Regions from separate parts of the Nonomuraea sp. NPDC050733 genome, predicted to be linked through region 1. Evidence: predicted binding sites of a transcription regulator. Region 1 holds the regulator's gene; each other region holds the start of a gene.
What was found. The regulator LexA, encoded in region 1, represses DNA repair genes until DNA is damaged. The targets are predictions, from matches to a motif close to TCGAACANNTGTTCGA.
Positions count from the first base shown of each region.

Region 2: a site for LexA is predicted at 1,992-2,007, ahead of AB0H64_RS17920 (Rv2578c family radical SAM protein). Genes of this name have one in related genera too.
Region 3: a site for LexA is predicted at 2,816-2,831, ahead of AB0H64_RS23990 (alpha-ketoglutarate-dependent dioxygenase AlkB). Genes of this name have one in related genera too.

Region 1 is NZ_JBFAHO010000005.1:368,355-378,218, reverse strand. Features, by position in the region: gene AB0H64_RS13475 (PDZ domain-containing protein) at 1-1,670, shown strand, start outside; gene AB0H64_RS13470 (aminotransferase class I/II-fold pyridoxal phosphate-dependent enzyme) at 1,778-2,884, opposite strand; gene AB0H64_RS13465 (helix-turn-helix domain-containing protein) at 3,017-3,469, opposite strand; gene AB0H64_RS13460 (MFS transporter) at 3,555-4,766, shown strand; gene lexA (transcriptional repressor LexA) at 4,854-5,561, opposite strand; gene AB0H64_RS13450 (hypothetical protein) at 7,309-7,521, shown strand; gene nrdR (transcriptional regulator NrdR) at 8,047-8,502, shown strand; gene AB0H64_RS13440 (vitamin B12-dependent ribonucleotide reductase) at 8,499-9,864, shown strand, end outside.
Region 2 is NZ_JBFAHO010000009.1:81,722-91,585, reverse strand. Features, by position in the region: gene AB0H64_RS17925 (glycosyltransferase) at 1-415, opposite strand, end outside; gene AB0H64_RS17920 (Rv2578c family radical SAM protein) at 936-1,982, opposite strand; gene AB0H64_RS17915 (DUF3040 domain-containing protein) at 2,117-2,380, shown strand; gene AB0H64_RS17910 (PadR family transcriptional regulator) at 2,693-3,340, shown strand; gene AB0H64_RS17905 (alpha/beta hydrolase) at 3,513-4,376, shown strand; gene AB0H64_RS17900 (penicillin-binding transpeptidase domain-containing protein) at 4,386-5,987, opposite strand; gene AB0H64_RS17895 (lysophospholipid acyltransferase family protein) at 6,033-6,752, opposite strand; gene AB0H64_RS17890 (CoA pyrophosphatase) at 7,004-7,600, opposite strand; gene AB0H64_RS17885 (HAMP domain-containing sensor histidine kinase) at 7,624-8,853, opposite strand; gene AB0H64_RS17880 (response regulator transcription factor) at 8,850-9,503, opposite strand; gene AB0H64_RS17875 (hypothetical protein) at 9,663-9,864, shown strand, end outside.
Region 3 is NZ_JBFAHO010000015.1:140,804-150,667, reverse strand. Features, by position in the region: gene dusB (tRNA dihydrouridine synthase DusB) at 1-140, shown strand, start outside; gene AB0H64_RS24005 (phytanoyl-CoA dioxygenase family protein) at 166-945, opposite strand; gene AB0H64_RS24000 (AraC family transcriptional regulator) at 987-1,982, shown strand; gene AB0H64_RS23995 (hypothetical protein) at 2,013-2,138, shown strand; gene AB0H64_RS23990 (alpha-ketoglutarate-dependent dioxygenase AlkB) at 2,164-2,793, opposite strand; partial or broken gene AB0H64_RS23985 (NADPH:quinone reductase) at 2,955-3,110, opposite strand; gene AB0H64_RS23980 (TetR/AcrR family transcriptional regulator) at 3,194-3,865, shown strand; gene AB0H64_RS23975 (MFS transporter) at 3,928-5,160, shown strand; gene AB0H64_RS23970 (CGNR zinc finger domain-containing protein) at 5,212-5,931, opposite strand; gene AB0H64_RS23965 (hypothetical protein) at 5,976-7,079, opposite strand; gene AB0H64_RS23960 (hypothetical protein) at 7,085-8,005, opposite strand; gene AB0H64_RS23955 (DUF2203 domain-containing protein) at 8,179-8,541, opposite strand; gene AB0H64_RS23950 (GntR family transcriptional regulator) at 8,551-9,285, opposite strand; gene AB0H64_RS23945 (MFS transporter) at 9,379-9,864, shown strand, end outside.

The DNA of each region.
Region 1 (9,864 bases):
GGCCGTACATCGTCCCCCTGCGGGCCACCACGCCGTCGCCGTTCGACCCCAGCCTGCAGGGACGCGGGTTCAACGGCGAGGACGACAAGCCCGCGCAGGACGACAAGAAGGACGACGCGCCCCCGCGGACCGAGGTGGACCCCGAGGGGCTCGCCTCCCGCGTCGTGCCCGTGCCGGTGCCCGCCGGCCGCTACGGCAACCTGCGTGCCGCCAAGGACGCCCTGCTCTGGCTGCGCCACCCGCTGTCGGGCCAGCTCGGCGACGGCACCGAGCCGGCCGGCGAGATCGTGCTCGAACGCTACGACCTCAAGAAGCGCTCCCGCTCCGAGCTCGGCGCCGAGGTGCGGGCCTTCGAGGTGAGCGGCGACGGCACCCGGCTCGTCACCAACGGCAAGAACGGCCTGCAGACCCGCTCCGCCGGCGAGGGCGACGAGGTCGTCACCGTCGACCTCGACCGGGTCATGGTCCAGCTCGACCCGGTCGCGGAGTGGCGGCAGAGCTACCTGGAGGCGGGCCGGCTCATGCGCGACCACTTCTGGCGCGCCGACATGAACGGCGTCGACTGGCCGGCCGTCCTCGACCGATACCTGCCGCTCGTGGAGCGCATCGGCTCCTACTCCGAGCTGATCGACCTGCTGTGGGAGGTGCAGGCCGAGCTGGGCACGTCCCACGCCTACGCCCGCGCCAACGCCGCGCCCGCCGACCCGCGCCGCCGGCAGGGGCTGCTCGGCGCCGACCTGGCCCGCGACGAGGACGGCACCTGGCGGGTCACGCGCATCCTGCCCGGCGAGTCGTCCGACCACGACGCCCGCTCGCCGCTGCTCGCGCCCGGCGTGGCCGTACGGCCCGGCGACGCGATCGTCGCCGTCGGCGGGCGCCCGGTCGACGCCGTGCGGGGCCCGCTCGCGCTGCTGTCCGGCACGGCCGGCCGTCCCGTCGAGCTGACCGTACGGCCCGCGTCGGGCGGTGATACGCGCCGTGTCGTCGTCACGCCGCTGGAGGACGAGACCCCGCTGCGCTACCACGAGTGGGTCGAGGGGCGCAGGGCGTTCGTCCACGAGGCGTCGGGCGGCCGGCTCGGATACCTGCACGTGCCGAACATGGTGGCGTCGGGCTGGGCGCAGTTCCACCGCGACCTGCGCACCGAGATGGCCCGCGAGGGCCTGGTCGTGGACGTCCGGGAGAACGGCGGCGGCCACACCTCGGAGCTGGTGCTGGAGAAGCTGTCCCGCCGGGTCACCGGCTGGTCGCACGCGCGCGGCTACGAGCCGATGCGCTACCCGGAGGACTCGCCGCGCGGCCCGATCGTGGCGGTCACGGACGAGTTCGCCGGATCGGACGGCGACATCGTCAGCGCCGGCGTCAAGAACCGCGGCCTCGGCCCGCTCGTCGGCACCCGTACCTGGGGCGGGGTCATCGGCATCGACTCGCGCTACTCGCTGGTGGACGGGACGGTCGTGACGCAGCCCCGGTACTCCTTCTGGCTGGAGGGCCCGGGATGGGGCGTCGAGAACCACGGCGTGGACCCGGACGTGGAGGTGGTGACGACCCCGCAGGACCGGGTGGCGGGACGCGACCCGCAACTGGAGAAGGCGGTGGAGCTGGCGCTGGCCGCCCTGGAGGAGCGCCCGGCCGCCACGCCGCCGTCCCTTCCCCCACTGGCGCCATGACCGGGTGACCCCTCCACCGGCGCCTCGACCGGGCGGCCTCACCACCGCCCGGTCACCCGCCCGGCTGACGCGTCGGCTCGCGGCGACCCGGGCGGGCCACGGCAGGGCTATCGCTGGAGGCGGTCCAGGACCTCGCTGAGGATCGGCTCCGTGGTGGCGAAGTTCAGCCGTACGTGGCCCTCGCCGCCCGGGCCGAACGCCGCGCCGTCGCTCAGCAGGACCTTGGCCTCCCGCTCCAGCACCTCCGCCATGCCGGGACGGCCGTAGTCGAGCCAGGCCAGGTACGTCGCCTGGGGCAGGCGGTAGCCCACCCCCTCGGGCAGGCGGGCGGCGATCGTCTTGCGGTTGCGGTCCAACAGGGCGACGGTCTCCTCCAGCCAGGCGTCGCTGTGCCGCCACGCGGCGATGGTGGCCTCCACACCGAACAGATGCGACGACCCGTACAGGAACGGCGGCTGCGCGGCGAGCGCCGCACGCACGGCGGGGGAGCCGATGTGGGCGACCGAGCAGCGGATGCCGCCCAGGTTGAACGCCTTGGTGGCGGACGTCAGCGTGACCGTCCGCTCGGGCAGGAGCGTCGCGAATGGGATGTGCTGGTTCGGGGCGTACGTCAGGTCCGCGTGGATCTCGTCGGAGATGACCAGGAGGTCGTGCCGTTCGACGTGCTCGGCCAGCTCCTCAAGCTCCTGCCGGGTGAAGACGCGGCCGGTCGGATTCTGCGGGTTGACCAGCAGCAGCGCCCGGCACCCGGACAGGTCGGGCACCTCGAACCGCCACGAGTCGCCCTCGTCGGGCACGAGTTGGAGCGGCGTGAGCGGCCGGTTCATGGTCTCCAGCGTGCCGAGGAACGGGTGGTAGGCCGGGGTGTGGAGCGCCACCCCGTCGCCCGGCCGGGTGCAGAGGTGGAGGAGCACCTGGAGGGCCTGGTTGATGTCGGTGAAGGTACGCACGAAACCCGGGTCGGGACTCCAGGAGTAGCGGGCGGCCATGCGCTCGGCGAACGCCTCCGCCAGGGGCCCGCAGCCAGGGTCGTCGAGCCAGACCGGGTAGCCGAGATCGCCATCGGCGCGCCGCCGCAGGGCTTCGGTCACCGCGGGGGCCGTGGGCAGGTCCATGTCGGCCACCCAGGCGGAAATGACGCCGGGACCAGCTTTGGCCCACTTCAACCCGTCGTGCAGGGCTTTGAGGTCATTGGGGCTCGTTGCATCGGTCACCGCATCATTCTAGATTTCCGATGCTTCGTCACCATATGCGAGGGTCGGCTGGGGACCGGAGGAATGCCGTCCCAGCGTTCATGGGCACCCGGCGGGGCGGCGAGCGACGCCGAGATGGAAGCGCGGCTGGGCTCAGGCGGTCTTCCGGACGTGCGACGCCTCAGCGGAGAGCGGCGCGCCGTCCTGGCCGAGCGGCTGGAGCTCGGGAAGCTGCCGCCCTTGGTCGTCGACGAGAACGGAGTGCGGCTCGTCCGGGGCGAAGGCGTGCCGCTCGCCCCATTGGCGGAGAGCGACGACGGCCGTGAAGAGGTCCTGCCCGGCTTCGGTGAGCCGGTAGGTGTGCCGTCTGCCGTCGGTGGCGGCGCTCTTGTCAAGGATGCCGTGCTCGACCAGCCTGCGGAGCCGGTCGGTGAGGATGTTGCGGGCGATCCCCAGCCGCTGATGGAACTCGGTGAAGGTCGTCGCCCCGTCCATCGCGTCGCGGATGATCAGCAGGCTCCACCGGTCGCCGATCAGGTCGACCGTCCGTGCGACCGGGCAGGCCGGGTCGGTCCACGAGCTTCCCGCAGCGAGTGCGACGTCCACTGGGCCCTCCGCGATGAGTTGCAATATGAAACCAGTATGCCCTAGCGTCAGGTGAGTTGCATTTCGCAACTTATCGGAGGGTGACATGTCGTCAGGATTGACCGGGAGGCAGCGGGCCGTGCTCGCGCTGGTGTGCGCGGTGGCGGTGTCGGCCATCTACGGCATCCAGCCGGTCCTCGAGGCCGCGGGCGAGGACCTCGGGCTGAGGGAAGGGGCACTGGGGTGGCTGGTCGCCGCCGGCCAGATCGGCTATCTGGCGGGGCTGGTGCTGCTGGTCCCGCTCGGTGACCTGTTCGACCGCCGCAGGCTGATCATGGTGCACCTGCTGCTCACGGCGGCAGGTGCGGTGGTGGCCGCCGCCGCACCCAGCGGTGGCATCGCGATCGCGGGCCTGGCCCTGGCCGGGCTGTTCGCCGTGGTCGTCCAGATCACGGTGGCCTACGTCGCCGCCGTCTCGCCGGCCGGCGAGCGCGGCCGCAACATCGGAGCGGTCACCTCGGGCGTGGTCATCGGGATCCTCGGAGTGCGGGTGGTCGCGGGCACGCTGGGCGAGCTGGCCGACTGGCGCATGGTCTACCTCGTCATCGCCGGGCTCTGCGCGGTGCTCGCGCTCGCCGCCCGATTCACCCTCAAGGCCGACCTCCGCCGGCCCCGCGCCCGGTACGGGCAGTTGCTGTCATCGGTCGGTCGTCTGGTCGTCGGCGACCGGCTCTTCCTCAGCCGGGGACTGGTCGCGTTCTTCCTGTTCGCCTCTTTCGGCACGCTGTGGAGCGGGCTCGCGCTCCCGCTCGGCGACGCGCCATGGCGCCTCGGCACCACCGACATCGGATTGTTCGGACTCGCCGGTCTCACCGGGGCGCTGGGCGCGGCCCGGGCCGGCCGATGGGCCGACCGAGGTCTGGCGCCCTCGGTCACCGGCTGGTCACTTGCCCTGCTCACAGCCTCGTGGCCGCTGATCGGCCAGGCGGGATCATCCCTGTGGCTGTTGATCGTCGGCGTCATCGTCCTGGACTTCGCCGTGCAAGCCGTTCACGTCAGCAGCCAGCACCTGCTCACCGCCGCCCGCCCCGACCAGAGCAGTGGCGTCATCGGCGCCTACATGGCCTTCTACTCCCTCGGCTCCGCGCTCGGCGCGATCACCACCACCTGGGCCTACAGCGCCGCGGGATGGCCGGCCGCCAGCCTGCTCGGCGCGGCCTACGCCGCACTCGGACTCCTCGTCGCCATCTCGACCCGACGTTTCGCCGCCCTGCCGGGGGCGCAACCACGTACGTCCGTGTCGGCTACGCCCCGCTGACACCCGGTGGCGCGAGCGCACAGCGCCTGCTGGAGCCGGTCGCGGCTCCCCAGGGTGTTCCCGGGGAGCCGTCGGCGGCGGGGTGGGTCAGAGGCGGCGGAGGACCGCCACGACCTTGCCCAGGACGCTGGCCTCGTCGCCGGGGATCGGGTCGTAGTTGGGGTTGTGAGGGACCAGCCAGACGTGGCCGTCCTTGCGCTTGAAGGTCTTGACCGTGGCCTCGCCGTCGATCATGGCGGCCACGATGTCGCCGCTCTCGGCGACGGGCTGCTGGCGCACGACCACCCAGTCACCGTCGGCGATGGCGGCTTCGATCATGGAGTCACCGGCGACCTGAAGGAGGAACAGGGTGCCCTCGCCGACGAGTTGCTTGGGCAGCGCGAAGACGTCTTCGACGCTCTCCTCGGCGAGGATCGGCCCACCGGCGGCGATCCGGCCGACCAGCGGCACATAGGCGGCCGTGGGCCGGCTCACCGTGGGCTCCTCGGAGGAGGCGTCGGGGTCGACCCACAGTGCCGGCTCACCCGGCAGGCGGACTTCGAGGGCGCGCGGCCGGTGCGGGTCGCGCCTCAGATAGCCCTTACGCTGCAACGCCGTCAACTGGTGCGACACGCTCGACGTGCTCGTCAGCTGGACGGCCTCGCCGATCTCACGCATGGACGGCGGATATCCGCGCTGTTGCACCGAATCGCGAATCACTTCGAGAATCTTGCGCTGCCTGGGCGTCAGGCCCAGGGAGTCGCGCCGGCGCACCGCGAGGTCTGTGACCCCGTTTGCGTCATCTCGCTCGCTCATGCTCTCCTCCTCGTCGCCGGGTGGCCTGCCGCTCCGGCCGGCCCTCCCGGTCCGTGGTCTCCATGTCGCACACAGCGACCGTATCGCTGTTGAAGATCATCTTCAAACAATTGTTCGAGTCGTCCTCGAAATTATCAGTGACGTGGTGTACAACATCGTACGGGAGTTCGATCGACACCGTGTTCGATTTGCTGATCTTTATTGGGTCTTTTTCTCGGACCCTGGACGGCGTGGGAGGTCAATCGTGCGCGCCACCGCGGTCACGGACATGACCAGCGACGACGTCGGGCGACCGCGGGTCGCCGGGGGCCGGACAAAGGCGATCAAGAACGACGGTGTCGGGAGCGGGCGGACCGTGGGGGAGGACAAAGCGTTCAGTATTCGCAGACGCCTCGGTTTACGCCACAATTCACCATCCGGGCAGGGCGGAGGTGGTGGTGAGGTGACCAGAGTGGCCGAGCGGAACATGCAGGCGGGACGGCCGGAGCCGGCGCGGCACGCCGTCCGGTCGTCACAAGGCGTCCGTCGTCACCCCTGGGCCGGGACCGCGCTTCCGGAGCAGACGGTGGCGGTGCAGAGAGCCGGCGGAGCGGCCGTAATCCCGGAGCAGACGGCTGCGGTGCATGGAGACGGGAGCGCCGGCCCGTCGTGACGGCGGGTCTGGCTGAGCGCTTCGCGCGTTCTGGGCGTACTGGATGGTAGGGCCGGACCCGGCGACCGGGTCCGGTTCGCGGCCGGGTGGACCGCAGGTGGCACTTCGAGGGGTGGGGTTCAGATGCGGGAGGACGTCTCGCGCAGTGGTGGTGTGTCGCCGGGCACCGACGCGACGCCGGCCCGCGGGGCCGGTCGCGCCTCCGCCGCGAGAGGAAGACCGCAACTGTGGCTCGTCCCGCCACCCAGAACGGACGCCGAGGGCCTTGACCTCCCCGGGGAGCCGTGTGAGGGCCGGCGCGGGGGAGAAGCCGGCGTACCGGAAGACCGACGAGTCGGGGGTGGCGGCTCCCCCGCGGCAGGCGCGAATGTCGCCGAAGGCGGACAGGCGCCGGGGTGCGGTTCGCCCCCGGGGCGCGGGCGGCTCTCGATCGTGCCCGGCGGCGCTGGGATGGATGGCCCTGGGACGGGTCGCGTCGGGACCAAGGGTGCTGGGGCGGGCGGTGCGGGGACCGGTCGCGTTGGGGCGGGCGGCGTTACAAGCGGAGACGCTGCCGCTTCGTACGTTGGGGGGAGAGGAGCTGAGGCTGGTGGCCGGGGCGGTGGGTCTGTGCCGGTGGCTCGGATCGGCTCCGTCGTTCAGGGGGGCCGCAGCGGGGAGCCCGTAGCGGGTCAGGGGCGAGGACTCGGCCAGGGACGAGAGGCTGCCCCGGGCGCGAGGTCTGCCCGGAGGCGAGGAGTCTCCCAAGGGGCGGCGGGCGCACAGGGGGGAAGGTCGGCTCAGAGCGCAAAGTTCGCTCAGGGGAGAGGCAGTGCTCAGGGGCGGGGGGCCGATCAGAGACGAGGGGCCGGTCAGAGGCGAACGGGCGATCAAGGGCGAGGGTTCGGTGAGAGTCGAGAGGCGGGGCTCGGCCCGGGGGTCGGATCAGAGGCTCGGCTCGCAAGAGGGGCTCGTGAGAGGCCGGAGAGGGCGCGTGAGCGAAGGGCCGTGCGGAAGACGTCTGATCGGATGGGGCCTGTTCGGACGGGCGCCGTTCGGAACCGACCCATGCGGACGGCTCCCGTCGCCGGGAAGCGTGGGCGGCAGGCGAGGCCGGTGCGGCTGACCCGGCGCGGACGGGCCGCGATCATGGTCGCGGTGGCGACGCTGTTGTCGGTGTGCTGCTTCTGGCTCGGCGCCAGAACGGCCGCCCATGCCGCCATGGCACCGAATGCCGCTACGGCCCATGTTTCGACGGCTGACGGCGCTGCTGCGGCCATTCACGGCTCGACGGCTGATTCGGCGAACGAGTTCGGGCGCCGGCCTTGAATGTGTTCCGGTAGCAGTCGGAGATCTTCGAACGATCGTCGGCGAGCGAGTTCTGGTACCACTCCGCGCTCGTGATGAGGCAGCCGGCTGACTCGCTGCCCAATGAAGTGGGCACTATGCCCATTCGAAGGTGGTTCGATCCGCAAGGGGCGGTCTCGGTGGCCTGGCGTGCAGCGTGGGTTTTGAACGGTGTGAAAGGTGTTCTTCTCCGCGTACGGGACGGTCGCCTGGGGCGTACCCGTCGAGAAGGGGCCGACACGCCGGGGCCGGCGGGAACATGCCGTGCTGATCAGCGGCTTCCCTGAGACAGGTGTGGCTCAACTTGCGTTCATGGTCGCGCGCTTCTACGGTTGGACCACAACATCTAGTACTTACACCGATGTAGTTCACCACACCTTGTGTTTTCGTGACCGCCCTATGGCATGCCATGGGGCGGGCGTGAGCGTTCCCTGGTCAACCCGGGCAGGGGCGTTCGACGCGGCGGCGAGGCCGGGTGGGGTGGCCGCGGGGCAGGAGGCGAAACGCGTGCATTGTCCGTTCTGTCGCCATCCTGACACGAGGGTCATCGACAGTCGCTCGACGGACGACGGCGGGGCGATCCGGCGTCGCCGCACCTGTCCCGAGTGCGGCCGCCGGTTCACCACCCAGGAGACCGTACTCCTCATGGTGAGCAAGCGCAGCGGCGTGACGGAGCCGTTCTCGCGGGACAAGGTGGTCGCGGGCGTGCGGCGGGCCTGCCAGGGCAGGCCGGTCAGCGAGGACTCGCTGGCCCAGCTCGGGCAACGGGTCGAGGAGGCCATCCGGGCGAGGGGCGCGGCGGAGATCCCCTCGAACGAGGTGGGCCTGGCGATCCTGGGCCCGCTGCGGGAGCTGGACGAGGTGGCCTACCTGCGGTTCGCATCGGTATATCGCGGCTTCGAGACCTTGGCGGACTTCGAGGCCGAGATCGAACAGTTGAAGGCGGAGAAGGGGGAGTCATGACGGAGACGGCAAGCGGTTCAGTCGCGCGCGGAGGAAAGCGTCCCCGCAAGGGCCTGAAGATGAAGCGGATCTTCACCAAGCCGGGCGTGCATCCGTATGACGAGATCGCGTGGGAGCGTCGCGACGTCGTCATGACCAACTGGCGGGACGGCTCGATCAACTTCGAGCAGCGGGGCGTCGAGTTCCCCGAGTTCTGGTCGGTCAACGCGGCCAACATCGTGACCACCAAGTACTTCCGCGGCGCCGTCGGCACGCCGCAGCGCGAGTGGAGCCTCAAGCAGCTCGTGGACCGCGTGGTGGGCGTCTACACCCGCACCGCGATCGAGCACGGCTACTTCGCCGACGACGAGGACGCCGAGATCTTCGACCACGAGCTGAAGCACGCGCTGGTCCACCAGGTCTTCGCCTTCAACTCGCCGGTCTGGTTCAACGTGGGCACCCAGTCGCCGCAGCAGGTCAGCGCCTGTTTCATCCTCTCGGTGGACGACCAGATGGAGTCGATCCTCGAGTGGTACAAGGAAGAGGGTGTGATCTTCAAGGGCGGCTCCGGCTCGGGCGTCAACCTGTCGCGCATCCGCTCCTCCAAGGAGCTGCTGTCGAGCGGCGGAACGGCCAGCGGCCCGGTGTCGTTCATGCGCGGCGCCGACGCCAGCGCGGGCACCATCAAGTCCGGCGGCGCCACCCGCCGGGCCGCCAAGATGGTCGTCCTCGACGTGGACCACCCCGACATCGAGGAGTTCATCGAGACCAAGGCGCGCGAGGAGGACAAGATCCGCGCGCTCCGCGACGCCGGGTTCGACATGGACCTCGGCGGCAAGGACATCGTCTCGGTCCAGTACCAGAACGCCAACAACTCCGTCCGCGTCTCCGACGAGTTCATGCGTGCGGTTGAGAAGGGCGGCGAGTTCGGCCTGCGCGCCCGCCTCACCGGCGAGGTCATCGAGACGATCGACGCGCGGGACCTGTTCCGCAAGATGGCCAAGGCCGCCTGGGAGTGCGCCGACCCCGGAGTCCAGTACGACGACACGATCAACGACTGGCACACCACCCCCGAGACCGGCCGCATCACCGCCAGCAACCCGTGCAGCGAGTACGTCCACCTGGACAACTCCTCCTGCAACCTGGCCAGCATCAACCTGCTGAAGTTCCTGAAGGACGACAACACCTTCGACGTCCCGAGCTTCGTCAAGCTGACCGAGCTGATCATCACCGCGATGGACGTGTCGATCACGTTCGCCGACTTCCCGACCGAGAAGATCGGCGAGACGACCCGCGCCTACCGCCAGCTCGGCATCGGCTACGCCAACCTGGGCGCGCTGCTCATGGCCACCGGCCACGCCTACGACTCCGACGGCGGCCGTG
Region 2 (9,864 bases), on a different contig from region 1:
CCAGCGAGCGTATGTAGCGGGCCAGCTTGAGGTCGGTCCACAGGTTGAACCGGTGGTAGGCGGTCTCCTCCTTGGGGATCAGCCGGCTCGGCATCTTCGACAGCATCGCCCGCACGGGATCCGGGCTGGGGTTCAGCCGGTCGTCCAGGAAGCGGAACTTCACCCGCGGGTCGATCGGGAAGAACGGCTGCTCGGCTTCCTTCAGGATGGAGACGATCTCCACGTCGTGCTCACGCGCCAGGTAGCTGGCCAGGTTGAACACGGTTCTGATCGTCCCGCCCATGCCGTTGGCGTGCAGCAGCAGGATCCGGACCTGATGAAGGGAGGGGGGCGGCGCCTTGCGCACCTTGCGCCGGTTGTAGCCCTTGTACAGCCGGACCATCGCCGACCTGCCCTTGCGTGCCAGTGCGCGCACCTGCGGGATCCCCCTTGGCTCGAGAGTGTCACAACACACGTGGCCGGTGGTGAGCCATTCTCACCACCGGCTTATTGTCTCGCTTCGGCGGAGTGCACCATTCATCCCCGTGGCACTATCCCCACCTATGATCATTAGACGCCCCAAATGCCGCTAAGGTTGCACCGGTGATGGAGCCGAGATCTTGCGCCACGTGCGCGTGAGCGGCCCGGGACGGAGAGTGCGCGGGGGGCGGGCAGCCGGGCCGGGGCCGCGGCTGCCCGTCATCTCACCGGCTACGCCTCGTCCGGCTTCCGGCTGTCCTTCTTGGCGTCCTTGACCTGCCTGCTGGTCTTGATCGCTTCCTTCTTGGACTTGCCGGACTTGGTCGCCGGTTTCTTCTTGGCCTCTGCCATCGTTTCCCCCGAGTGGCTATGGTGCCCGAATGGCACACTAGGCCGCTTAATACCCGTTTAGCGCTGAAACCCGACATCGCATCATGGGCGAGTCCAGTCAGGGCTGCCCCATACGCCGCAAAGTGTCACAGCAGAGGCAGTTGTTCGGCCGCCGGAGGCTTGGCGGCCGGTGTGTCCGCGGGGCGCGGCCGGCGGACGCGGCGGGTGCGGCCGGAGGTGGTGGCGCCGACCCCGTGGTGCTCGGCCAGGCGCCTGACCTGCTCCGTGATCCGCCGCTGGTACGCCTGCGGCGCGTAGGCGCCTCTGCCGTACAGCTCCAGGTAGCGCGGCACGAGGCGCGGGTGCTCGCGGGACAGCCACGTCAGCCACCACTCGCGCGCCCCCGGCCGCAGGTGGAGCACGATCGGCGCGATGTGCGTCGCGCCCGCCTCGGCGATCTCCTTGACCGTGCGGTCGAGCTGGGCGGGGGAGTCGGTGAGGTAGGGCAGGATCGGCGCCATCAGCACCCCGCAGTCGATGCCGCGCTCGTTGAGCGTCGCGCACACCTCCAGGCGCCGGCGCGGGTCGGGGGTGCCGGGCTCGGCGGAGCGCCAGGCGTCGGCGTCGAGGAAGCCGACCGAGACATTGGCGCTGACGTCGGTGACCTCGGCCGCCTCGGCGAGCAGGTCGAGGTCGCGCAGGATCAGCGTGCCCTTGGTGAGGATCGAGAACGGGTTGGCGGCGTCGCGCAGCGCCTCCAGGATGCCCGGCATGAGCCGGTAACGGCCCTCGGCGCGCTGGTAGCAGTCGACGTTGGTGCCCATGGCGACGTGCTCCCCGCGCCAGCCGGGGGCGGCCAGTTCCCTGCGGGTCAGCTCGGCAGCGTTGACCTTCACGACGATCTTGGAGTCGAAGTCCGCCCCGGCGTCGAGGTCGAGATAGCGGTGGGTGTTGCGGGCGAAGCAGTAGACGCAGCGGTGGCCGCAGCCCCGGTAGGGGTTGATCGTGCGCTCGAACGGGACGCGGCTGGCGGCGGGCACCCGGTTGATGATCGAGCGGGCGTGGATCTCGTAGAACGTCATCCCCCGGAACTCGGGGGTGTCGAACGTGCGCGTGACCGCGCCGCGGGCGAACAGCGGCACGACCGGATCGTCCGCATCGGTGCCCGTCAGGCGGAGATTGTCCCAGCGCATGTCCTTGATTGGAACATAAGTTCGATGATGATCGCAAATGGAAAGAGGCGGCAATTACCTGACAGGGCGGGGGCTAATGATCTTCAGGGTTGGGCAGAACACCCGCACAGAGCTTGCGTTCCGGAGGTGCACCCATGGCCTGGTCGCAGGACGAGGAGCGATTGCTGGCACAGATCGAACGGCACCTCGTCGACGACGATCCCCGTCTCGTGGCACGACTGGAGTCGTTCAACGAGCGAGTCCGACGCAACGAGGCCAAGGCCACAGGCCAGGGCCGGCTCCGGCCGAGGCCGCGCCGCTCGACGGTCATCATCCTGATCAGCTGGGTGCTCATCGCCACGCTCGTGGCTACCCTGCTGGTCATGGTCCTCCAGCACGGAAGCGCCACGTCCTTCTGATCCGCATTTCCCCATCTCGGCCCATGTGTAGCCGTCTTGGGTGGATTTTTGAGCCTTTGTTGGATGATCGGGCCCGGAGCTCCCGCCGGGGGCGAGGCTGGAGCGATCGGGTCGTCCGCCGGTGCGGTTCCCCACCGTGCACGGCTTGGCCTGCTCCGACAGCGGCGCTCACGGGTGAACAGACGCCCCGTCTCGCCATAGGTCTCTCTTTGTAGTCAATGCCCCACCGAACTCCACTGGCCATGGGCTGCTCGCGTACGTACACTCGTAGACGAGTATTCGTACACGAGCAACCGATCGGAGGCGCGCGAGATGGCGAAGCGGCGGAAGGTGGGAAGCCTGCTGGCCCTCGCCGTGCTGTCCGTCATGGCACAGCGCCCGATGCACGCCTACGAGATGGCCTCCGTCCTGCGGGCCCGCGGCAAGGACCAGGACATGGCGATCAAGTGGGGGTCCCTCTACACCGTCGTGCACAACCTGGCCCGGCACGGCCTGCTGCGCGAGGCGGGCAGCGACCGGCAGGGCGGCCGGCCCGAACGCACCGTCTACGAGATCACCGCCGAGGGCCGCGCCGAGCTGGCCGACTGGACGCGCGAGCTGCTGGCCGACCCGGAGGAGGCGCCGCGCAGGTTCGAGGCGGGTCTGTCGGTCATGGGCGGGCTTCCGCCCGAGGAGGTGACCGCCCTGCTGCGCCGGCGGCTCGACGCCCTGGAGCAGCTCGTCGCCGCCCAGCGGGCGGCGCTGGAGCACGACGCGGGTGACCTCCCGCGGCTGTTCGTCCTGGAGTCGGAGTACGGCCTGGCGATGCGCGAGGCCGAGGCCGCCTGGACCCGGTCGCTGCTGGAGGAGCTGGCCGCGGGCACGTTCCCCCGGCTGGAGGAGTGGCGGGCCTTCCACGGGACGGGCCACCTGCCCGCGGACGTCGCCGAGATGGCCGAAAGGGGGAGCGTCACGGACTGACCTGAACACGGAGGAGGGCCCCGGAGGAGGTGCGGGAACACCGCCGCCGGAGCCCTCGAAACCTCGAAGCGAGACCCGCGCGGGCGGATCCCGGCCACGAGATGGCACTCGCAAGCATATCCGGGCCTCCCCGCGTGGACCTGCACGCCCACACCACGGATGGGGAATGACCATGCGCAACATGAAGACCGTCGTCGAGCACGTGACCTCCGCCGACGGCACCGCCGTCGCCTACCGCCGGCTCGGTGACGGGCCCGGCCTGGTGCTGCTGCACGGAGCCATGCAGACCGGGCCGAGCAACATCGAGCTGGCCCGCGCCCTGGCCGGCTCCCACACCCTCTACGTGCCCGACCGCCGCGGACGCGGCGCCAGCGGCCCCCGGCGTCCCGGCCACGGCGTGCGCCAGGACGTCGAGGACGTCTGCGCGCTGCTCGACGCCACCGGGGCGCGCGACGTGGCCGGGGTCAGCTCGGGCGCGATCATCGCCCTGCTCACCGCGCTGTCCCGGCCGGACGTCCGCCGCGTCGTCGCGTTCGAGCCGCCGCTGGACATCGACGGGTCCAACGACACGGGCTGGCTGGCGCGCTTCGACCGGGAGATCGCCGAGGGGCGGACCAGCGCCGCGCTCGTCACCGGCATGCTGGGCACCCGCATGGGTTCGCCGGTGTTCCGGATCATGCCCCGCCGCCTGATGGAACGGCTCACCACCACGTTCGTCGAGCGGCAGGAGCGGACCGGGACGGGGGAGGAGGCCGGCTTCCGCGAGCTGGCCCCCACGATCCACCACGACGCGCGGTTGGTCGCCGAGACGGCCGGCCTGCTGCCCCGGCTGCGGGAGCTGCGGGCCGAGGTGCTGCTGCTGGGCGGGTCCAGGAGCCAGGCCTACCTGAGGAAGAACCTCACCGCGCTGGAGGGCGTGCTCCCGGACGCCCGGCGGGTCGTCCTGCGCGGCCTGGACCACAACGCCACCGGCAACGCCGCCGCGGGCGGGAAGCCGGAGGCGGTCGCCCGCGAGATCGACCGCTTCCTGTCCTGAGTCCCAGGGCTAGAGGCCGCGCAGGAAGGCGGCGGCGATCGGCGCGGCGACCTTGCCGCCCGTGCCGCCGCCCTCCACCACCACCGCGAACGCCACGTCGCCCTTGAACCCCATGAACCAGGCGTGCGTCTCCAGCTTCTCGCCGGTGCCGTACTCGGCGGTGCCGGTCTTGCCGTGGGTGCCGGCCGGCAGGCCCGCGCCCTTGGCGGTGCCCTTGGTGACCACGGCGGCGGTCAGCTCGTGCATGGACTCCTTGACCCCGTCGGGCAGCGGGTGCTCCTCGGCCTTCTGCGGGAGCCCGGGCACGAGCGTCGGCGGGCGCCAGGTGCCGTCGGCGATGGCGGCGGCCACCGACGCCATCGACAGCGGGCTGGCCGTGATCCGGGCCTGCCCGAACGCCTCGGCGGCGAGCTCGGCGTCGGACTGGGCGCGCGGGAGACTGGCCTTGGTGGCGGGCACGCCGATGTTGAGTGGCTGGTTGAAGCCGACCGACTCCGCCGTCCGCAGCAGCTTGTCGGCGCCGAGCCGCCGCTCGGCCATCGGCGCGAACGTGGTGTTGCACGAGTGGGCGAAGGAGTCGAGGAACGACAGCGACCCGAACTCCTCCTCCTCGGAGTTGCGGATCTTCAGCCCGCCCACGGTCGCGTACTTGGGGCAGGTGACCGAGTCGCCGGGTGCGACGCCCGCGGCGAGCAGCCCGATCGCCGTGACCGCCTTGAAGGTGGAGCCCGGCGGGTAGCGGCCGTCCAGGGCCCGGTTGAAGCCGCCCACGTTGTTGACCACGGCCAGGATCTCGCCGGTGCTCGCCTTCACGGCGACCATGGAGGTGGGCTTCTTGACGTCCTTGACCGCGGCGACCGCGGCGGCCTGGGCGCGGGGGTCGAGGCTGGTCTTCACCGGCTCGCCGTCGGTGCCCTCGATGGTGTGCAGGGTCTTGCCGCCGGTCTGGATCTGGGTCGTCGGGGTGCCCGCGAGCTTCTTCTGGAACGTCTCCTGGAGCCCGCCCCGGCCCACGGCCTGGCCGACCTTGTAGGCGCTGCCGAGCTTGGCGACGTCCTTCTTGGTGGCCTTGTCCAGGTAGCCGACGAGCTGCTGCACCGAGCCGCCGGCCTTGCCGTCGTCGATGCGCCCGCCGTCGGCGTCGGTGATCTCCGCCCGGTCCGGCCAGTTGGTCTTGATCTTGAACGACGCGCCGGCCGTCAGCGACGGGTGCAGCGCGGCCGGTGTCCAGTCCACCTTCCAGGCACGGTCGGCGACCTTGAGGTCGAGCCGTCCCTCGTAGGTCCACTCGCCGATGTTCTTGAGCTTGAGCGTCGCGGTGTACGGGACGCGGGCCCGGTCGTCGGTCTCGGTGACCTTGCCCAGCTTCACCCGCGTGGACTCGACGGCCAGGGCGGTGCGCATCTGGTCGTAGGCGGTCAGCGGCTGCGATGCGGCCAGCTGGGCCCGCATGGCCGCCGTGTCACCCGCCTGCCAGGCGGTGGCGAAGCGCTGTGCCGTCTCGGCCGGGCTGCCCTGGGTGCGCAGCAGGTAGTAGGCGCCGCCCCCGGCGGCGCCGACCACCAGCACGGTGATGCCGGAAACGATCGCGATGGTACGGCCACGCGCCACTGGTCAGCCCCCTGGTCCTCGGCAGCGCTTGCTGGGTGCACGAGCTTAGCCGCGCCCACCGCCCGCCGGGTCCGATGCGACGATCTTCGCTGCGGTCTCCGGCCCGTCGGAGCCGTTGGCCGAGGCCTTGATGCTGGCGGCGTAGGCGGGCACGTACTCCTGGCCGGACAGCTGCTGGATGGCGGCCATGATCTCGTCGGTGACCCGCCGCCGGTCGCGGGCCTTGGTGTGGTCGCCGTCGAACGTCATCGGCTCGCCGATCCGGATGCCGATCCTGGCCGGGCGGGGCACCTTGGCGCCGACCGGCAGCACCTTCTCCGTGCCGCTGAGCGCGACGGGGAGCACCGGCGCGCCGGTGCGCAGCGCCAGCCAGGCCACGCCGATCTTGCCGCGGTAGAGGCGGCCGTCGGGGGAGCGGGTGCCCTCGGGATGGATGCCGAACAGCTCGCCCCGCTCCAGCACCTCGGTGGCCGCGTCGAGCATGGCCTGCGCGGCGTGCGCGCTGTCACGGTCGATGGGCAGACTGCCGCCCAGGCGCATGAACCAGCCGGAGACCGGGTTGCCGGAGAAGTACTCGTTCTTGGCGACGAACGTCACGGGCCGCGGCAGCAGCGTCGGCAGCAGGAACGAGTCGAGGACGGACAGGTGGTTGGCGGCCAGGATCGCGGGGCCCGTCCTGGGCACATGCGCCGCGCCGGAGATGTGCGGGCGGCACATCACATGGGCCAGCGGCGTGGCGGCGAACTTGACCACTTGGTACAGCAATGGGCTCTCCTGGCTGATCGTCGGTCGGCCACCCCACCATAAGGCAGGCGCCCCGGCCGGAGCCGGGGCGCCTGGAAAAGCTGATGAGGCCGATGTGGCGGTCGCCTCCTCGGCGAGATGCACAACACGGCTCCAGCCGAACGGTATTCCGTGAAGGCGGTATTTTGCGGCCCGGGGGACACAGACCACATCGGCCTCATGACTCTAACGGACATCCGGTGACGCGTATTCCACCGGGCCCAAAGATTCGGTCAGGTCCTGGTCCAGTGTGGCTGTGCGACGTCGAAGACCCGCAGCTCACGGCCACGGAGCGCCACTTCGGCGAACTGCCACAAAATCGCCCCCGTCGGCGCGTGGACCACGATCGAGGGGCCCAGCGGCATCTGCAGCAGCCCGGCGCTCCAGCGCGGCACCCCCGGCGCGAGGAACCGCTCCAGCGGCACGGCGTGCACCGAGGCCACCTCGCGCGGGTCCGCCACGGGCCGCTGCCGGCCGCCGAACGCGACGACCGGGGTGATCACGAACCCGGAGTCGGTGACGTAGTCGTCCAGCAGCCCAGCCACCCGCACGCCGCTGACCGCGGTCTCCTCGGCCAGCTCGCGCAGCGCCGCCTCGACCGGCTGCTCGCCGTCGTCCAGCCGGCCGCCGGGCAGCGCCCACTGGCCCGCGTTGCGGCCGTGCGGCGAGCGCCGGATGAGGATCGTGTACGGGTCGCCGGCGTCGTCCTCCAGCACGCACACGGTGACGGCGGCGCGGCGGACGCCGGGGGCGGGCGGCACCTCGCGGCGGGGGAAGGCGGCCAGGCGGGCGGTGACCAGCTCGCGCAGCTCGTCCATCGGGGGAAGCACCGGCTCAGGATCGCACGGGCGGCTCAGGACGGCGCCTCCGGGAGCCGTACGGTGACGCTCAGGCCGCCCTCCGGGCGGGCCTCGGCCGTGACCGTGCCGGCATGCGCGTCGCAGATGGCCCGCACGATCGACAGCCCCAGCCCCGAGCCGCGCGCCGAGCGCAGCCGGTCGCCCTGGAGCCGCCTGAACGGCTCGAACAGGTCCTCCACCTCGTACGGCGGGACGGTCTGGCCGGTGTTGTCCACCTCGACCACCGCGTGGCCGGCCTCCGGGCGCACCCGCACCCACACCTGGCCGTCGCGCACGTTGTACTTCGCCGCGTTCTCCACCAGGTTGAACAGGCACCGCTCCATCAGCAGGGGATCGCCCAGCGCGAGGGCCGGGCGCAGGTCGGCGTGCAGGGTGAGGGGCCGCCTGCGCCCGGCGAGGTCGAGCTGCTCCAGCACGATGCGCGCCACCTGGGCCACGTCCACGGTCTTGCGCACGCCCAGCTCCTGCTCGGACTGGGCGAGCAGCAGCAGCCCCTCGATGAGCCGCTCGTAGCGGGCGTTGGTGCCGAGCAGGGCCCGCGCCAGCGCCTTCAGGTCCTCCGAGGCGGCCGGCTCCTCCAGCGACACCTCCAGCACCGTGCGGTTGATGGCCAGCGGGGTGCGCAGCTCGTGCGAGGCGTTGGCGATGAAGCGCCGCTGCCCCTCGAACACCCGGTGCAGCCGGTCGAGCATCGCGTCGAACGTGTCGGCCAGCCGCTTGACCTCGTCGGGCGGTCCGTCCAGCGCGATGCGCTCGTGCAGGTTGCTCTCGGAGAGCCTGCGGGCCGTCTCGGTCACCCGGTCGAGCGGGCGCAGCGCCCGGTCGGCGACCAGGTAGCCGAGCACCACCGCGAGGACGCCGAGCAGCACCATGATGGCCGCCGAGGAGCGCAGCATGTCGTCCAGCACGGTCGCGGCCCGCTGCCGCACGTCCCCCTTCACCTGCTGGAACATCACGTCGTCGGACGGCGCCTGGGTGACCGTCACGAGCGGCTTGTTGGTGACGATCTTCGTGAAGCCGAGGGAGAACTGCTGGCTCAGCGCCCGCGCGGTCAGCAGGTACGTGGACCACAGCAGCAGCGACCCGGCCAGGAAGAACAGCCCGCCGTACAGGATCGTCAGCCGCATCCGCAGCCCGAGCCGGTGCCACAGCCGGACGCGGCCCGGCGGCCGGTCCCGCCGCCGGTCGCGCCGGGGCCTCCACCGGCCGAGGGGCGCCCTCACAGCCGGTACCCCTGACCCGGCAGGTTCTCGATCAGCGGGGGAGAGCCGAGCTTCCTGCGCAGCGAGGTGAGCGTGACCCGCAGCACCCCGCTGGCCGCGTCGGCGTACTCGTCCCACGCGCTCCTGCGCAGCTCCGCCGAGGTGACCAGCCGCCCGTCCGCGCGCAGCAGCGCGTGCAGCACGTCGAACTCCTTGCGGTTCAGCACGATCGGCCGCCCGTCGCGGGTGACCGTGCGGCGGCCCGGGTCCAGCCGCACGCCCGCCCGCTCCAGCGGCGCCGGGCCGTCCCGCCGGGAGCGGCGCGACAGCGCCCGGATCCGCGCCACCAGCTCGGCGAACGTGAACGGCTTGATCAGGTAGTCGTCCGCGCCCAGCGACAGCCCGTCCACCCGGTCGCGCACCCGGCCGGCCGCGGTCAGCATGAGCACCCGGCCCGCCGCGTCCCCTCCCGCCAGCTCCCGGCACACCTCGTCGCCGTGCACCTCGGGCAGGTCGCGGTCCAGCACCACCACGTCGTACGGGACGTACGTGGCCAGCTCCAGCGCCTCCTGCCCGTCGTAGGCCACGTCGACCGCGATGGCGTGCAGCCGCAGCCCCCGCGCGATGGCGTCGGCCAGCTCCTCTTCGTCCTCCACGACGAGCACCCGCATCCCGGGCCCCCTTTCCGTCCCGCACTGACCTTGGCGGATCGGGTGTTAGCGGCGGATAAGGGCGCCTGGGGCGGCTTATCGCCGTTTAGCACCCGCCCCGCTGGAGTGAGGCTCGCGCCGCGGCGAACGTCCGGCGGCGCCCGCGAAGGAGCGACAACGATGAACCTGCGATTCCTGCTGGCGGCCGTCTGCGCGACGGCGGCCCTGTCCGGCCTGTCCGCGTGCGGCGGCGGCACACCGGCCGCGGACGGAGTGGCCGGCGTGGCGAGCACCGGTGGAGCGAGCGCGAGCACCGGCGGCGCGACCGCCTCCGCCGCGCCCTCCATGGACCCGAGGGACGCCCAGCTGAAGTTCGCGCAGT
Region 3 (9,864 bases), on a different contig from region 1:
AGCCGTGGCCGCCCAACACCGACACCCCGCGCGGCAAGTCGGGCGAGCGGACCAAGGTGCAGCTGCCGGACGGCTGGCTGGACGACCCGTGGGACTGCGTCGTGCCCGACGACGCCGAGTCGGACATCTCCGGCGGCTGACGACGCTGCCGATCTCCGCCGACGGTCAGTGGGGGCCGGTGACGTCCGTGCCGCAGGGGCCGCCGCCGGCCGCCGGCTCCAGCGTGACGGGCTCGCCGGACATGGTCAGCGTCGGGTAGTGGACGGAGATCCGCTCGGCGGAGCGGCCGGCGTAGTGGCAGATGAGGCTGCGCCTGAACCGGTCGGCCGTGGTGTTCGGCCCGGACCCGTGGACCAGGCTGCCGTTGAAGAAGAGCACGTCCCCGGCCTCCATGTCGACCGGCACGGGTTCCAGGCCGGGCGGCGGCGGGACGTACTCCCGGGTGAAGGACACGTCCAGATCGGCCTCCTCGGGGCAGAACAGGTCCATCCTGTGCGTGCCGGGCACCACCTCCAGGCCGCCGTTCGCCCGGTCGATGCGGTCGAGGGCGATCCAGGCGGCCACGCAGGTGCCGGGCTCCACCTGGAGGTAGAAGTTGTCCTGGTGCAGCGCCTGCCCGCGCGCCCCGGGCGGCTTGAAGTAGAACATGCTCTGGGCTGCTATCGGCTCCTCCCCCAGCAGCTCGCGCAGGATCGCCGCGATCCGCGGGTCGAGGAGCCGGCGCAGGGCCAGGCCGTTCACCTGGTGGGGGTGCATGACGCGCGGGTAGTCGCGCAGGATGTCGTACGGTCGGCCGGGCTCCTGCGGCTGTGGCTGGAAATGTCCCGGTATGGGGCCACCGGCGTGCAGCTCCATGAACGTGTCGCGCAGCTCGGCGGCCTCGGCGGGGGTGAGGAGTCCGGGCACGACGGCGTACCCCTGGTCGTGGAAGGCGGTGAGCGTCATGCTTCTCACGCTAGGAAGCCGGCTCCTCGAAAGGTATGCCCGTGACCGCTGACGACATGTCCGTTCCTGCCGCGGAGATGGTCATCGTGGGCCACTTCGACCGGGCGCCCGGGTACGCGACTCGCCGGCCGGCCGGGTCGCCGAGCTGGCTGGTGATGTGGACGCAGGCGGGGGCGGGGCTGGTGGAGCAGGGCGGCGCGTCGTTCACGGCCGGGCCGGGCGATCTGGTGGTGCTGGCGGCGGGCGCGGCGCAGCACTACCGGGTGGCGCCGGGGGCGGAGCGGTGGCGGTTCTGGTGGGCGCACTTCCAGCCGCGCCCGTCGTGGCGGGGGTGGCTGGGGCCGTACGCGCGGGCGGCGGGGTGCCATCTGGTGGCGGGGGTGCCCGGGGCGCTGCACGAGCGGCTCGACCAGGCGTTCCGGCGGGCGCTGCGAGACTCCCGCTGGCTCCCCCCGGCCGGTACCGCCTCGGCGACCGCTTCCACGGCGCTGGAGCCCCTCGATACGGCGGCCGGGGTCGCGGTGGCCGGGGTGGCTGTGGCGGGGACGGCTGGGGCGGGGACGGCCGGGGCAGAGGCGGCTGTGGCGGGGTCGGCGGCGGCGCGGGAGCTGGTGCTCGGCGCGGTCGAGGAGGTGCTGGTCCTGGCCACCGCCTCCACCCGCCACCCCGGCGAGGAGAGCGGCGACGGGAGGGGCGGCGACCCCAGGGTGGGCCGCGCGCTCGCACTGATCGCCGCCGAGCCGGGCGCCCCGCACTCGGTCGCCTCGCTGGCCCGCGCCGTCGCACTGTCGCCCTCGCGCTTCGCCCACCTCTTCACCTCCGAGACGGGCACGCCGCCGATGCGGGCCGTCCGGCAGGCCCGGGTACGGCACGCGGCCCGGCTGCTGGAGGCCACCGACATGGACGTCGGCCAGGTCGCGGCGGCCTCCGGCTTCGTCAGCCCGTTCCACTTCAGCCGGGCGTTCCGGCAGGAGTACGGTCTGCCGCCCCGCGCGTACCGGCTGAGCCGGCAGGTCCCGCACCCGGCGGGCGGTTGAACGGGGGCGCCCCGGTGCCGATTCGCCAAGGTGTCGCCGTGGTTCGACGCGTCGATCCCGGTCCGCTCGGACGACGCGACGAAGGTGTCCTGCACCCTGACGTTCGCCGGGTCGGGGCTCGTCAGCAGGGTGACCACCGCCAAGGTCTCCATCTGAGCCGACGAACGCCGCAGACGCCCGGTCAGCGGACCCCGCGCGGCCTGAACTGGACGCTGATGCGCGGTCCCGTGGGCCGGGTGGTCTTCGGCACGGCGTGCTCCCAGGTGCGCTGGCAGCTTCCGCCCATCACGATGAGGTCGCCGTGGCCCAGGTCGTGGCGGATGGACTGCCCGCCGCCGCGCGGGCGCAGCAGCAGGGGCCGTGGCGTGCCGACCGAGATGATGGCGACCATGGTGTCCTCGGTGCCGCCCCGGCCGATGGTGTCGCCGTGCCAGGCCACGCTGTCGCGGCCGTCACGGTAGTAGCAGAGCCCCGCCGTGCGGAACGGCTCGCCGAGCTCCTCCCCGTAGTGGGCGTTGAGCTCCCGCAGCGCGTCGTCGAGCACCGGGTCGGGCAGCCGCTCGCCCTCGTCGTAGAACTTCAGCAGCCGCGGGACGTCGACCACCTTGTCGTACATCCGCCGCCGCTCTCCCCGCCACGGCACGCGCTCCGCCAGCCGCTCGAACAGCGTGTCCGCGCCCGACAGCCAGCCCGGCCGCACATCGATCCACGCGCCGTGGTCGAGCCGCGTCCGGCGCACCGTGGAGCCGAGCGGGCCGACGGCGACGTCCTCGTCCAGCCCCAGCAGGGACGCCTGGAAAACACCCCTCATACCGCCGAGTGTATGCCCATCTTCAAACACCCATTCGACTCACCCCGGGTCCGGTGGGTCCGCACGGCACGCAGCCCGCGCAGACCCACCGGACATCCACCGGACATCCACCGTGCCTCCAACCGGGCATCCACCGGAAGGGACGGCAGCGCACCCGCCGCCGGGCCGCCACCGGCGCGCACCTGCGTCTCGACGAACGTGACACCGGCGTACTCGACGGCCACGAGCACCTGCCCGGGCCCCGGCACGGGATCCGGCACCTCCTGGACGCGGAGCACCTCCGGCCCGCCGAACCGATCCATCACGACAGCACGCACAGATATCTCCCAAGCCGGAGCATAACGCTCCGTTTGCTGTATAACGGAGCGGTATGCTCCGCAAGCGCGTATGATCGGGGCCCATGACGGGACCCACGCGCCGCGCCCCCCGCCAGGCCGAGGCTGAACGCAACGACCGGGCGCTGCTCCGGGCCGCCCGGGAGGTGCTGGCGGCCGACGGCGCGCACGCCTCGGTGGCGGCGATCGCCGCGCGTGCGGGCGTCGGCATCGGGAGCCTCTACCGCCGCTACCGGACGAAGGAGGAGCTGTTCCAGCGGCTGGCCGCGCTGTCCCTCGACAGCACGATCGAGGCCGGCGAGCGCGGCCTCGACGCGCCGGACCCGTGGGAGGGGCTGGCGGGGTTCGTCACCGCCTGCGCCGAGTTCGGCCAGGGATCGCTCGGGCCGATCGCCGGCACCATCGAGGTGACGGAGGAGATGCAGGCCAAGGTGGGCCGCTCCGACGAGCTCATGACCGCGCTCGTGGCCCGCGCCCACGAGGCCGGAGTCCTCAGACCGGACGTCACCGCCGTGGACGTCTCCCTGCTGATCGAGCAGCTCGGCCGCTCCCCCGTACTCGACCAGCTCCGCGTGCGGGGCCGCGACGACCTGGTCGAAGCGGCCGTGAACGCGCGGGCGCGCCTCGTCGCCATCGCCGTCGACGGCCTGCGCGCCACCCACACCCGGCCGCTCCCCGGCCACGCGCCCACTCCCCGCCTCTTCACCGAACGCTGGGTCCACGACACGGACGGCTGACCGCCCCCCTTCCCGGCATCGCAGGCCCACCCTGTAACGTCTCTTTGGTGATAGCCCGTTACATGTTCGGCGCGATTACGGCCCGAACCGGAGACGAGATGTCCGGTCCCGCCCTGCTCGTCGCCGGGCTCGCCCTGACCGGGTCGCCGGTGGTCGCGTCGTGGCTGCTGGCCGGGCTCACCGCGTCGGCCGCGATCGGCGGACCGCTGCTCGGGGTGCTGCTCGACCGAGCCTTACGCCCGGGCAGGATGCTCGCCGGCTGCCTGCTCGGCTACACCGGGGGCCTGCTGGCCGTGCTGCTCGGCCTGGGCCGTGTGCCCGACGCCGCGCTGATCGCGGTGGCCGTGCTCGCGGGCGTGCTCGGGCCCGCCCTGACCGGCGGCTGGACCGCCCAGCTCCCCCTCCTGGTCCCGGCGGGACGCCTGGAGCGGGCCAGCGCGCTCGACGCGATCAGCTACAACGCCGCGGGGCTGGCCGGCCCGGCGGCGGTGGCGGGGATCGCGGCGGCGTGGGGCGGGCAGAGCGCGGTGGTGGTGTCCCTGACGCTCATGATGGCGGCGGCCCCGATCGCGTACCGGCTGCCCGGCCGTTCGGACCGCGGTGGGGACCTGGCGGCCGGTGCGGACTCCGTGGGGCGTGGGGACGGGAAGGGCATCTGGCGGGAGCTGGCCGCCGGTTTCACGGCGATCGGCCGGAACGCGCCTCTCCGCCGGGCGACCGTGACCTCGATGGTCTCCTACGCCGGCGTGCCGATGTTCGTGGTCGGGGCGCCGCTGCTCGGGGGCGCGCTGGCGGGCGGGGCGGCGTACGGGGCGCTGCTGCTGGCCGTGACCGCCGGGGGCGCGCTGGCCACCAACGCCGTGCTGGCCCGGCGGCGGAGCACGTCGCCCTCCCCCGACATGATCCTGGTCTGCGCGACACTGCTCCTCGGCGCGGCGCTCGCGCTCGCCGCCGTCGCGCCGCACCTGGCGGCGGCGCGGCCCGGGCCGTTCACGGGGGCGTTCGGGGTGGCGGTGCTCGCCGCGGCGCTCGCGGGCGTGGCGGAGGGGCCGCAGCTCACGGCCTTGCTGTCGGTACGGCACCGCGAGGCGCCGGCGGAGCAGCGGGGCCAGATCTTCACCACGGGCGCCAGCCTCAAGATCACATCTTTCGCGGCGGGGTCCACGGTGGCGGGCCCGCTGGTGGGGCACGACGTGGGCACGGCCCTGCTGGTAGGGGCGGGGCTCCAGGTGGCGGCCGTGGGCGGGTACGCGCTGCTGTCACGCGCGTCCCGCCTCTCCGGCCCTCGACCGTGACAGGCGGCCCCCGGCCCGTCACCGCCCGACCGGAACAGCGGACCGGGATGGTCAGGCGCGGGAGCGGTGGGCGGCGACGCGTTCGCGGGTGGCGCAGCGGGCGCTGCAGTAGCGGCGAGGACTGCCGCCCCCCAGGTCCAGGTACGGCCGGCGGCAGCCGGGTGAGGCGCACAGCCCGCCGGGCACCCTCTGGTGCTCGGCCAGCAGGACCGCCAGAGCCATCGCCGACGACGCCAGGAACCACTCCGCCCACGGCGCGTCGTCGCGGCTGTCCACGTGGACGTGCCACGGGCTCGTGCCGCCGTGGCTGGTGAGCCGGGGCGGCCGGGCGGTGCCGGCCAGCAGCCGGTTGAGCAGCCCGGCGGCCTCGTCCGGGCCGGGCGCGGCGAGCACCTCCACCAGCCGCTCGGCCGCCTCCCGCATCGCGGCGACGTCGTCCTCGCCGAGGTACGGGCTCATCGCCGCCCCCGGGCTCGCCGGCTGGGCGGGCACGTCCCCGCCCACCGGCAGCTCACCGCCCGCCGGCCCGTCACCGCCCGCGCGCAGGTCTTCGCCCGCCGGTCCGGGACGGGCGCCGTGGACGGGGACGACCGTCTCGCCGTGGGCCCGCAGGACCGCCGCCACCGACTCGACGGACGGCCCGGCACCCGCCCTGACGGACGGCCCGACGGAGGGCCCTGCGGACGGCCCCCCGGGCGGGCCCGCGTACAGCAGGACCGCGCACAGGTCGACCGCCCGCGCCGCCATCGCCTTGGTGGAGTGAACCTTCACGCCCGCAGCGTACGCCCCAGCCCCCACCGCGCCGCCCTCCTTCGTCACCCGCCGCAGGCGGCGAAGACGAACGTGTCCTTCAGCATCGTGTACGTGTCCCTGATCGTCACCTTGCCCGTGCCGGAGTCGATCTGCGCGATCGTCACCGACGTCGGCTTGGTGTCGTGGTACCGCATCAGGTGCACCGTGACCTGCGACGGCCCCGTCCAGTCGACCATCTCGGGATCTCCGGCGGGCAGCTTCACCTTCAGCCGTGCCGTCACCTGGTCGTTCACCATGTCGTACAGCGCCAGCAGCTGCTTGGAGCCGCGCACGACGGCCGCCACCGTGCGCCCGTCGCCGGACAGCGCCTGCGGGCCGTTCGACGCGACGAGCTGCGGCGGCGTGACGCGGGCCAGCTCCTGCCCCGCGTCGCTGTAGGCGACCAGGACCTGCGTCCCCTCGTCGTCCTCCGTCCCGGCGAGCACCTCGCCGCCGTCGGCGCTGAAGCCCTTCAGCTCGTCCGCCGCCGGGATCGTGCCGATCCGATCACCGGTCTCGGTGTCGAAGATCCGGGTGTCCCGCGGCTTGTCGGTGGTGATGGACACGGCGAGCCTGGAGCCGTCGTCCGAGAGCTGGAGCGCCGTCTCCGCCTGGCCGACCTTCGGCAGCGCGTTCTCCGCCAGCAGCCTGACGCCACCCCCGAGGGTCCGCACGGCGAGGCGGCCGCTCTTGGTGTAGTACGCGATCCGCCGGCCGTTGCCGCTGACGGCGACCGGCGCGGCGACGCCCTCCACCGGCCTGCCCTTGGCGTCACGCGCGATCGTCTGGGCGTCGGGCAGCGCACCCCGCGCGCCGCTGTGCATCACGACGCGCCACCCGCCGCACGGCCGCGGGCCGTCGTCCTTCTTCCGGCAGCCCTTGATCGAGACGTACCGGACGCTGTCCTCCCCGTGGGCCAGGTGGGCGTGCGGGGGCTCCTGCCGCGACTCCCATGCGGCCGCGAGCCCGGCCTGCGCGGTAGCGGGCGCGGCCTGAGCGGGCGCGGCCTGAGCGGGCGCGGCCAGGACAGCGGCCAGTCCCAGGGCGAGCGCCGCGGCCCCCGCCGTGGCGCGCGTTCCCCTGCCGCCCTCGGGCGTCGTGCGCCCCGTGGCGTTCCTGTCGCTCATCTCCGTCACTCTCCCGCCGCGTAGTAGGCGTATCGGCTCTTGCCGATGGTGTACGTGTCGTTCTGCCGGACCGTGCCCGTCTCGGGGTCGGCGGTGAGCACCCGTACCACCGCCGGCCTGCCGTCGTCGCCGGCCGTAACCGTCAGGACGAGCCGCCCGTCGGCCGTCCATCGGGCCAGGTACGGCGAGGCGGACGGCTTGAGCGCCAGCTTCACCGTCTCGTGCAGCTCGCCGCTCTCCAGGTCGTAGATCCGCAGCCGCGGCGGCCGCTTCCGGGCCTCGTCGCCGTCGATCAGCACCGCGACGGTCCTGCCGTCGGCGGCCAGGGCGAGGACACTGGCGTTGGCCACCACCTGCGGCGGCGTCCGCTTGACGGAGGTGCCGTCGAGCCGGTGGGCGACGAGCGTGGTGGTGTTGTCGCCGGCGTCGCGGCGGGCCAGCACCTCGTCGCCGTCGCCGCTGAAGCCGAGGAGGTCGTCGGAGGCGGGCAGCTCGGCGACCTTCCCGGTGGCGACCGTGACGATCTTGCCGGGCCGGCGGGCCGGGTCGTCGGTGTGGCTCACCAGGAGCCGGTCGCCGGCCGGTGAGAGGGCGAGCCACACGTCGTCGGTGCCGGTCCCCTGGGGGACGAGCGAGCGGGGCAGCTCCGTGACAGGGCCGCCGCTCGCCCGCCGTACGACGAGGCGGTGGTCGCGGGCGCGCTCGTAGGCGATGACGCGGCCGTCCCCGCTGACCGCGAAGCGGCCCTCGTCGGAGAGCGTCCGGCCGTTGGCGGTGGTCCGGTGGGTGGCGGCGTCGCGGACGGTGAGCGTGCGGCCGTCGCCCATGAGCAGCCGCCAGTGGCCGCAGGCGCGGGTGTCGCCGCTCTTCGGGTTCTCGCAGGACGGGATCCACGCCGCCCGCGCCGCCGGAGAGGCAGAGGTCACGGTGGCGGCTTGCGCTGGGAGCGGCGCCAGTGCCGCCCCTCCGATGACCGCCGCGGCCAGTAATGCGGCGGATGCTGAAATGTGCCCCATGTCGGTGTTCCTTCCGTTCACCGGGTTAGATACCGGCACGGGGACTGGGGTTGGTCACAGCTCGGCCACGACCGCGGACGCCGCTACGCCAGCGGCCGCCGCCCGGCGAAGCCGAGGTCCGTGCGGTGGTACCAGCCGAGCGCCGTCTCCCCCTCGATCCAGCACAGCCGTACCGACACGCCGTCGAGCACGGCCGGGAAGTCGAGCAGCACCGGCGCGATGCCCTTGATCTCCAGGCCCTGGCCGGCCCAGCCGCTCAGGATCTCCTCGATGCGCGCCTCCAGCGCCTTGAGCTCGGGAATCCCGCCGAGGGCCGACGACCCGGAGGTGCGCCGGTCATGGGCGAGCTCGGTCATGTCGGCGCGGGCGGCGACGAGCGCGCCGGCCTCCTCGATGATCGCCGGGAGCAGTTCGCGTGCCTCGCCGGGTGTGAAGATCCTGTCCATGACGGCACGCTAACGGTTGCGCCCGTGGACCGGGCCGGTGGGCGTGGGCGTGGACGAGTTGAGCTCGTAGGCCGGCTCGTAGGCGTCGACGAGGAGCCGCTCGGCGTGGTCGAGATAGGCGTCGAGGAAGGCCGCCGCCTCGTCCGGCCGGCCGGCCTCCAGCAGCTCCAGCAGCCGGCGGTTGCGCTCGACGAACGGCTCGTGGAAGGCGCGCGGGTTCTTCATGACGTGGAAGACGAGCCGCAGCTCGGCCAGGAGCTGGCCCATGGCCTCGTCGAGCCGCGGGCTCTGGTTGAGCGTGACGAGCGCCTGGTGGAAGCGGATGTTGGCGGTGCCGACGGCGCGCCAGTCATCGCTCGCGGCGGCCCGCTCGGCGTCGGCGACGGCCTCCTTGATCAGCCGCAGCGCCTTCGGGGTGGGGGTGCGCCGGACCGCCGCCCCCTCGATGACGCGGCGCACGCGGTAGAGGTCGGCGACGTCCTCGGCCGACAGGATCCGGACGAACACCCCCCGGTTGAGCCGGTGGTACAGCAGCCGCTCGTGGCTGAGCAGCCGGAACGCCTCCCGCAGCGTGTTGCGCGAGACGCCGAGCGCCTCGGAGATCGACTCCTCCGACAGGCGCTGACCGGGCTCGAAGAAGCCCTCGCTGATGCGGTCGCGCAGGATGTCGGCCACGCGCTCGGCCGTGCTGCTGCGCCCGAGGCGCGAACGGTCCCGTTCGAGATCAGCAACCCCGTTGTCCACAGCGACAATTAATCATCGAACAAACCCCTTGTCGAATTGTTCAACGATCCTTACGTTGATACAAAGCCCTTCAAATCCGTGGGGAGCGAAGCGATGGCAGGCTCCACCTCACAGGCCCGGCGGGTGATCGTCGCCAGCCTGGTCGGCACATCACTGGAGTGGTACGACTTCTTCCTCTACACGACCGCGGCGACGCTGGTCTTCGGCAAGCTGTTCTTCCCGAACTTCGATCCCCTCAACGCCACCCTGCTCGCCCTGACCACCAACGCCGTCGCGTTCATCGCCAGGCCGCTCGGCGGCATCGTGTTCGGCCACTTCGGCGACCGGGCCGGGCGCAAGACGGTCCTCGTCGTCACCCTGCTCCTGATGGGCGTCTCGACGTTCCTCATCGGTGTGCTCCCCGGGTACGACACCGTGGGCGTCGCCGCCCCGATCCTGCTCGCCATTCTGCGGTTCGTCCAGGGGTTCGGGCTGGGCGGCGAGTGGGGCGGCGCGGTCATCATGTCGCTTGAGCACGCCGACGACCGTCGCCGCGGCTTCAACGCGAGCTGGCCCCAGGTGGGCGTGCCCGCCGGGTTC